Regions from separate parts of the Microbulbifer sp. MCCC 1A16149 genome, predicted to be linked through region 2. Evidence: predicted binding sites of a transcription regulator. Region 2 holds the regulator's gene; each other region holds the start of a gene.
The links. Region 2 encodes sigma-54, which starts transcription at its own class of promoters, with help from an activator protein. Its sites were predicted from a motif close to TGGCACANNNNTTGCNNT; they were not measured.
Positions count from the first base shown of each region.

Region 1: a site for sigma-54 is predicted at 1,193-1,210, ahead of nirB (nitrite reductase large subunit NirB). Genes of this name have one in related genera too.
Region 3: a site for sigma-54 is predicted at 770-787, ahead of glnL (nitrogen regulation protein NR(II)). Genes of this name have one in related genera too.
Region 4: a site for sigma-54 is predicted at 1,139-1,156, ahead of galU (UTP--glucose-1-phosphate uridylyltransferase GalU). Genes of this name have one in related genera too.

Region 1 covers NZ_CP185959.1:647,501-649,703, forward strand. The annotation lists gene nirB (nitrite reductase large subunit NirB) at 1-1,019, opposite strand, end outside; gene ACONT6_RS02770 (protein kinase domain-containing protein) at 1,348-2,203, opposite strand, start outside.
Region 2 covers NZ_CP185959.1:1,006,778-1,008,980, reverse strand. The annotation lists gene ACONT6_RS04100 (RNA polymerase factor sigma-54) at 76-1,551, shown strand; gene hpf (ribosome hibernation-promoting factor, HPF/YfiA family) at 1,720-2,010, shown strand; gene ptsN (PTS IIA-like nitrogen regulatory protein PtsN) at 2,065-2,203, shown strand, end outside.
Region 3 covers NZ_CP185959.1:3,978,048-3,980,250, reverse strand. The annotation lists gene ACONT6_RS16410 (DUF4124 domain-containing protein) at 1-525, shown strand, start outside; gene glnL (nitrogen regulation protein NR(II)) at 831-1,904, shown strand; gene glnG (nitrogen regulation protein NR(I)) at 1,968-2,203, shown strand, end outside.
Region 4 covers NZ_CP185959.1:605,281-607,483, forward strand. The annotation lists gene fabB (beta-ketoacyl-ACP synthase I) at 1-347, opposite strand, end outside; gene fabA (3-hydroxyacyl-[acyl-carrier-protein] dehydratase FabA) at 443-967, opposite strand; gene galU (UTP--glucose-1-phosphate uridylyltransferase GalU) at 1,225-2,061, shown strand; gene ACONT6_RS02595 (phosphomannomutase) at 2,062-2,203, shown strand, end outside.

The sequences.
Region 1 (2,203 bases), 360 kb from region 2:
TCCGCGCGGCCGTGGGCATCGCCGATGGAACCGACATCCACACCCAGCAGCTTCAACTTGGTGCTCATGTCGGCGCCGTTAAACTCCGCGGCTTCACCGCATAGCAGGGATACCGCGGTACGCGCCATGGTGTAACCCGGTGCAACCAGACCGAAAATACGGTTGTCGAACAGGGCGCACTCGCCGATGGCGAAGATATTCTTGTCGGAAGTACGGCAGTGGTTGTCGATCATGATACCGCCGCGCTCGCCCAGCTCGATGCCGGCGGAGTTGGCCAGCTTGTCTTCCGGGCGGATACCGGCGGAGAACACGATCAGGTCGGTGTCCAGGGATTTGTCGCCCTTGAAGTTCATACGGAGACGACCACCGTCCACTTCTTCGATCAGTTCGGTGGCTGTGCTGGTGTGCACAGTCACACCCAGCTCTTCAATTTTTTCGCGCAGCAGTTTTGAACCGCCTTCGTCCAGCTGTACCGACATCAGGCCCGGGGCAAACTCGATCACGTGGGCTTCCAGGCCCAGCTGCTTCAGAGCGTTGGCTGCTTCCAGACCCAGCAGGCCACCGCCGACCACAACACCCACCTTGCCGTTTTTGGCTGCGGCCTGGATTTTGTCCAGATCTTCCAGGGTGCGGTAAACAAAGCACTTGTCGTGTTCGTGGCCGGGGATCGGCGGAACAAACGGATAGGAACCGGTGGCGAGAACCAGATGATCGTAAGACTCGGAGGCACCGCTCGCAGAAGTGATTACCTTGGCCTCGCGGTCGATGCTGACGGCGGCATCGTTCAGGCGCAGGTCGTAGCCCCACTCCCGGTACTGCTCAACCTTGCCCATGGCCAGGTCGTCTGCGGTGCGGCCGCCGAAGTATTCAGAGAGGTGAACCCGGTCGTAAGCGGGGCGGGGTTCGGCACAGAATACCAGCACGTCGAACATTTCCCGTTCGGGACGGTTTGCCAGTTGCTCGAGGAAGTGGTGACCCACCATGCCGTTGCCGATGACGACGATTTTTTGCTTAACCATGATCTCTGCCGTATTTAACTAAGTCTGGTACCAGGTACTGGTTCCTGACATTCGCGACAGAAGGAAAGCGGGGTGGGCCGGGATAGCGGAAGGCTGCACGGGCGTCCCCTCTTCTGTCGAAGAGTGTCAGGCGCCGTTGCCTTGCTAAAAGAATTTCGGATTGTGACAAATAACATTCAATCTCTGTGCCAACTTGCGGAAGACCGCCAGGCACAGGGAAACCACAGGGTTTGTGCAGGCTGTTAAATATTTTTCGGGATTGGGTGCGACAAATTGGTGCGGATTTAGAGTTTGCGCCCCAAGTTGGCACGTGGGCGCAGCTGGGCGGTTACAGGAAGTACAAAAGGTGCGACAGGATCGCCAGCGCGGCCACTACCTGCCAGAACAGCAGGGGGTTGCGTTCCATCAGCGGCGGCTTTTCACGATTGATGAACCTGCTATTCGGTGTGCTGAGATCGTGCACGAACTCCGACAACGCCGGGTAGCGGTTTTTCGGATCCGGTGCGCAGGCGCGACGCAGGGCACCGTCGATCCAATCCGGCAGATCATCCCGGTGCTGCTGTGCGCTGCGGTAACGCATATTGGCGTAGCTTTTCAGGTGGTAGTGACTGCTGCCAAAGCGTTCCTTATAAGGATAGTGACCGGTCAGCAGCTCGTAGGCGATCACCCCGAGGGAAAAGATATCGGAACGATGACTGGCCGCGTCCCCCATAAAGTATTCCGGTGCGCAATAATTTTTGCTGCCCGGCGGTGCGCTATCCTGATAACGAAGCAGCTCCTGCAGGCCCGCCGCATTTGCGCCGCCGAGATCGATCAGCTTCAGCCGCCCATCACTATCCACCATGATGTTTTCCGGCTTGAGGTCACCGTGCACAATCTCCAGCCGCTGCAGACGGCGCAACGCGCTCACCAGCTGCTGTACCAGATTGCGCACCTGATCCAGTGGCGGCTCCGGATTCAGCTGCATCCACTGACGCAGGTTCTGGCCGTCCACATATTCCATGATGTGGTAGAGAAACTTGCGGTCCTTGCGCGGCGGAAACACCTTGACCACCGCCGGATGCTCCAGCCTGCGCCCGGTCCATTCCTCCGCAATAAAACGCTCTATATAGGCCGGGTCGTCAGAGTAGTTTTCCGAAGGCGCCTTGAGCGCGCGCAGCTCCTGGGATTCCATATCCCGAACC
Region 2 (2,203 bases):
GCTTTACGCCGCCGTAACAGATACAGATTCTGTACAGCGCACCAACGCCAGATAATTCTGCCGGCATACCCCCTTATGAAGCAGTCACTCCAGTTAAAACTCGGTACCCAGCTGACGATGACGCCCCAGCTGCAACAGGCCATTCGCCTGCTGCAGCTGTCGACCCTGGACCTGCAACAGGAAATCCAGTCGGCGCTCGACAGCAATCCGCTACTGGAATCGGACTTTGACGAGCACGCCGGCGAGACACACCAGGATCAGAACACCCCCGCCAGCTCCGAAGGCCAGGAGCGCGAAGCCGCCGAGCGCGAGAGCGCCCTCGAGGCCAAGAACGAGTCCACTGCCGATGGCGACTGGAACAGCGAGATCCCGGATGACCTACCGGTGGATACCCGCTGGGACGACATCTATACCGGCGGCAGCTACACCGGCGGCGACGGGGAAGACTTCGCCCTCGAACACCGCAACGCGGTATCCGAGAGCCTGCAGGATCACCTGCTGTGGCAGCTCAATCTCACTCCGCTAACCGATGGCGACAAGCTGATCGGCGAGTCACTGATCGACGCCATTGCCCCCAACGGTTTCCTGGATTCAGACCTGGACGAAATGGCCGAGGCCCTCGAAGTCGAAATCGACGAGGTTCTCGCGGTCCTGAAAACCATCCAGCAGTTTGAGCCGGTGGGCTGTGGCGCCCGTGACCTGCGCGAGAGCCTGCTGCTTCAGCTGCGCCAACAACCGACGGAAACACCGTGGTTGCCCCAGGCATTGATCGTGGTGGACCAACACCTGGACCTGCTGGGGAAACGGGACTTTCGCCAACTGAGCCGCCGCACCCGCCTCAGCGAATCCCAGCTGGGCGAAGTCATGCGCCTGATCCAGACCCTCACGCCCTACCCCGGCGAGGCTTTTGGCGGCGAAGAGCCCCAGTATGTGGTGCCGGACGTCATCGTGAGCCGTAGACAGCAGCGCTGGGTGGTGGAACTTAACCCCGAAACAACGCCCAAGCTACGCATCAACGACGCCTATGCATCGCTGATCAAGCGCGCCGACAACTCCAGCGAGAACAACTACCTGCGCGACAACCTGCAGGAGGCGCGCTGGTTCCTGAAAAGTCTGCAGAGCCGCCACGAGACCCTGCTCAAGGTCGCCAGCTGTATCGTGGAAAAGCAGCAGGGATTTTTCGAACTGGGACCGGAGGCCATGAAACCCATGGTGCTGGCGAACATTGCCGAAACCATCGGCATGCACGAATCCACCATTTCCCGGGTAACCACCCAGAAGTACATGCTCACCCCACGCGGTGTGTTCGAGCTCAAGTACTTCTTCTCGAGCCATGTCAGCACCGACTCCGGCGAGGATGCCTCATCTACTGCCATCCGCGCACTGATCCGCAAGCTGATCGACGCCGAGCAGCCGCGCAAGCCCCTGTCGGACAACAAGATCACCCAGGAGCTGGATTCACAGGGAATCAAGGTGGCCCGACGCACGGTGGCGAAATACCGGGAATCCATGGGAATCCCCTCCTCCAGCGAGCGAAAACGACTGGTTTAACCAGTCAGGTCACAAAGCCGGGGCACTGCAACCCTCCCGCGATCATTTTCTGAGCGACCAATGCACCGACATTGAGTGTATCCTTCCATTCTGGCGCACTTCCTAGTAGGGTTGCCGCCCTGTGCGGGGGTGCTGCCAAATTGTGTTGCACCCGATGAGGAGAAATCCATGCAGATCAATATCAGTGGCCATCATGTTGACGTAACTCCGGCCATTCGCGATTACTGCCTGACCAAACTGGACAAGCTCTCCCGCCACCACGACCTGATCACCAATACACAGGTCATACTTTCCGTCGACAAACTCATCCAGAAAGCCGAAGCGCGGGTTCACGTGAATGGCAAGGATGTGTTTGCAGATTCGGAATCGGAAGATATGTACGCGGCGATTGATTCTCTCGCCGACAAACTCGACCGGCAGCTGCTGAAACACAAAGAAAAGTTACGCAGTCACCGCTAGTCGTAACACAATCAGGTTACCGGCTGGCCTGTACCGCTAGATCATCAGTAAGTTATGACATTGGACGCACTACTCTCTCCCCGCCTGAGCCTTTGCCACCTGGCGGGGAGTAGCAAGAAAAAGCTATTACTCAACATCGCCCAGGCGATTTCAGAACAATACCCCGATCTGGATTCCGATACCGTTTTCAACC
Region 3 (2,203 bases), 1.5 Mb from region 2:
TCCCCGCCCGCCGGACAGAAGGCCGAGAAGATCAAGATCGGGCCCACCAATGTACAGCCCATAGCGCCACCCCTGCCGCTGCCCACACGCAAACTGTCGCCGCGGGATCAGGACGATCGGGAGCGCCGCGGAAGCGACCAGGGCCCGGTGAATTTCTCCATTGTCAGCCCTGCCAACGATGCCACCATCCCCCCGGGGCAGCGGTTTATCGTGTTGCAGGTGGCGCTCAATCCGGTGCCGCGCGATGGCTACGCCTTCTATGCGGTGATCGATGGGCAGCGCTGGTCGGGTATGTCCTCCGGCACCAGCCTGGATATTTCCGCGCTGGAGCGCGGCACGCATACCGTGCAGGCGGTATTGCTCAGCGCCGGCGGACAGCCGCTGGCCCAGTCCCAGGCGATCCAGATCCATGTGAAGCGTCCCGGCGGACAAGTGCCCGATTACCCGGCCCAGCAGGCGCCGCAGATGCCAAAACTGCCGCAGGCGCCGGGTGTGGCCAAGCCGCCAAAGCCCAAGCCCCGTTGAGCTGATCTCCTTCTTACCCGCCCTGCTGCGCCAAACTTGCGCACCGGGGCGCCTTCTCTCTCCTCGCCCTGGCGTCCACCGTCCCTTCTCGTGCACGCCCAGCCGCCGAATTCTTCCCGTGCTCCGTTGTGAGCATCAAAGTTGATTGTTTTTTGCTCTATGCACAAGATTGGTGCATTATGGTGTGCTGTCGCGCGCCGACGCCCCTGAAACCTTTCCCTGTGTCCGGGTTTTTGCGCCATTTTGGTTTGCTTCTTGCACTGCCATTAAGCGAACCGGAGATATGAACAGAATCGGACCCCCGAATGCTCAAGGACCGTCAGTTACGTCTGCTTTTGGACAACCTCACCTCGGCCGTTTTGGTGCTCGATGAGAACCTGTCCCTGTGCTACCTCAACTCCGCTGCGGAAGATCTGGTTGCGGCGTCCAGTGCCCGCTCTATCGGATTGCCTCTGGAAGAGGTGGTGCGCGAGTCCCGCTCCGCCCAGCAGGCCCTGCGCTCTGCGCTGGCTACCGGAGAGAAGTACACGGTGCGCCGCGCCCTGTGGCTGCTGCACAACCTGGAAGAATGCACCGTCGACTACTCGGTGACCCCGCTCACCGATCTCGGGCTGTTATTGCTGGAAGTGCAGTCCATGGATCGCCTGTTGCGCATCGCCCGCGAGGACGCGCTGATCTCCGCCCAGGAGACCACCCGCAACCTGGTTCGGGGCATGGCACACGAAGTGAAAAATCCACTGGGCGGAATTCGCGGAGCGGCACAGTTGCTGCAAAGGGAACTGGTAGATCTGAACGACGAGGGTCTCGGTGAATACACCCAGATCATCATCGAAGAGGCGGATCGCCTGCGCAATCTGGTGGACCGCATGCTGGGGCCCCGCCAGCCGGTGAAGCTGCTGCCGGTGAACGTGCACTCGATTACCGAGCGCGCGGCCCAGTTGATCGAAGCGGAGTGCGACGGAGCGCTGATTATCAAGCGGGACTACGACCCGTCGATACCGGATATCCCCGCAGACAGCGAGCAATTGATTCAGGCTGTATTGAATATCGCGCGCAATGCGATGCAGGCCATCGCCGAAAGTATCGGACTGGAAGCCGGCAGCCTGACGATCCGTACCCGGGTACAGCGTCAGTTCACCATCGGCCGCAGGCACTGTCCGCTGGTTTGTCGAATCGACATCCTGGACAACGGCCCGGGGATTCCGGAGGAAATTCGCGAGCGTATTTTCTACCCGATGATTTCCGGACGCGCTGAGGGTTCCGGGCTGGGACTATCCATTTCCCAGCACATCATCAATCAGCACCGGGGGCTGATTAAATGCGAAAGCGAGCCGGGACAGACCGAATTCCAGATTTATTTACCGCTGGCGAGTGAATAGCCGCAGCGGACTTGAAGACATTACAAATTATTCGAAAGTAAAAACGCAGGCCGGAAAATTATTATGAACAATCGCGTTTGGATCATTGATGACGACCGCTCCATCCGCTGGGTACTGGAGCGCGCCCTCTCCCGTGCCGGGATTGACACCACCTGTTACGAAAATGGCGATCGCGCCCTGGATGACTTTTACAGTGAGTCCCCGGATGTGGTGATCAGCGATATTCGCATGCCGGGCTCCGACGGATTTAAATTGCTGCAGCGATTCCAGTCCGAACGTCCGGAGCTGCCGATTATCAT
Region 4 (2,203 bases), 400 kb from region 2:
GCGGATTCGATGATGGCCGCGGTAGAGGTGCCGCCGGAGCCCATCACCAGGCCGGTGCGCGGGTTGGAAATATCCGATTCTTCCAGGCCGGACATCGCGATGGCCTCGGCCATGGAAATGTAGGCGTAGGCGGCGGAGTCGCCCATGAAGCGAAGGTGCTTGCGATCGATATGTTCCTTGATATCGATATCGACTACGCCGGCGATCTGGCTGCGCAGACCCAGCTCGGCGTATTCCTCCATGTAGCGGATGCCGCTGCGGCCGGCTTTCAGGGAGGCCAGCACTTCCTGGGTGTTATTGCCGATGCAGGAAGTTATGCCCATTCCGGTAATGGCTACACGGCGCATAGTGATCTCCAATAAAACTTGTAGAGTGAATTGTTATTTTTTTATATGACAGTGTTTCTATCTGTCTGCCAGAGAATGTCTGACAGACAGAAAGATCAAAAGTTGTCGGTGCGGGTGAACAGGCCTACACGCAGGTCTTTGGCGGTGTAGATCTCGCGTCCGTCCACGGATACGGAGCCGTTACCGATACCCATAACCAGCTTGCGCTCTACCAGTCGGCTCATCTGGATATGGTAAGTGACCTTTTTGTTGGTCGGCAGGATCTGGCCGGTGAACTTGACCTCGCCACAACCGAGGGCGCGTCCGCGACCGGGGTTGCCTTTCCAGGCCAGGAAGTAGCCCAGCAGCTGCCACATGGCGTCGAGACCGAGACAACCGGGCATGACCGGGTCGCCGGGGAAATGGCAGTCAAAGAACCACAGGTCGGGCGTGATATCCAGTTCGGCGATCAGCTCCCCTTTACCGAACTCTCCGCCATCTTTGGCAATGTGGGTGATGCGATCCAGCATCAGCATGTTGGGAGCGGGCAGCTGCGCGTTGCCCGGGCCAAACATCTCGCCACGGCCACAGGCCAGGAGTTCTTCGCGGGTGTAGCTGCTTTTTTGAACAAAATTACTCATTGGGTCCCCGATTCTGGGCAATCTTTACACGAGCCGGCATTCTAAGGGCTAAGGATAGCTTGTCCAGTCAGTCATAACCCTTTTTGTGACCAGAACTGTCCCAATTAGCCCTTGACCGTTTGCGGGGCGCGCCACTACTGGGTTGGAAGCAGTCACAAGTGATCGCGCGCTTGGACTGATTCTTGCCATACTTTTGTGATAAGTTGCCGAAAATCGGCGCGGGATGGCGCCGATCGCGAAGTCCAGAGAGGGATGTCATGCTGAAAAAATGCCTGTTCCCGGTTGCAGGGTATGGAACCCGCTTCCTGCCCGCAACCAAGGCGATGCCCAAGGAAATGTTGCCGCTGGTGAACAAACCTCTGGTGCAGTACGGGGTAGAGGAGGCCATTGAAGCCGGCCTCACCGAGATTGGTTTTGTCACCGGACGCGGTAAACGCGCCATCGAAGATCATTTCGACACCAACTTCGAACTCGAGCACCAGATTGCCGGAACCGGCAAGGAGCGCGCGCTGGATAGCGTGCGCCAGGTCATCGACAGCGCCAGCTTCTCCTATACCCGCCAGGGGGAAATGCGCGGTTTGGGAGATGCGATCCTGCAGGGCCAGCGCCTGATCGGCGACGAGGCGTTTGCAGTGGTGCTGGCCGACGACCTGTGCCTGAACGACGAGCTGGGTGTGCTGGGGCAGATGGTGCAACTGTATAAACAGTTTCGCTGCAGCATTGTTGCAGTAGAAGAGGTGCCGGAGGATCAGATTCACAAGTTCGGGGTTATCGCCGGCAATGAAATCAAGCCAGGCCTGTATCAGGTCACCGATATGGTGGAAAAGCCCAAGGCGGAAGATGCGCCGAGCAACATGGCGATCATCGGTCGCTATGTGCTGACACCGGATATTTTCGATCTGATCCGCGAGACACCGCCGGGCAAGAATGGTGAGGTGCAGATCACCGATGCGTTACTGACCCAGGCCAAGCGCGGCTGCGTGCTGGCCTATCGCTTCAGGGGGCGCCGTTTCGACTGTGGATCGGTCGACGGTTTTATCGAAGCGACCAATTACGTTTATAAGAATGTCTATTTACCTGGGGAGAAGGGCTGAATGTCTGAATTAACCTGTTTTAAAGCCTACGATTTGCGCGGCCGTGTGCCCGATGAACTGAACACCGACGTCGCCTATCGAGTGGGGCGCGCCTTTGCCCAGTTTCTCGACGCCCGCCGGGTTGTGGTTGGCCACGATATCC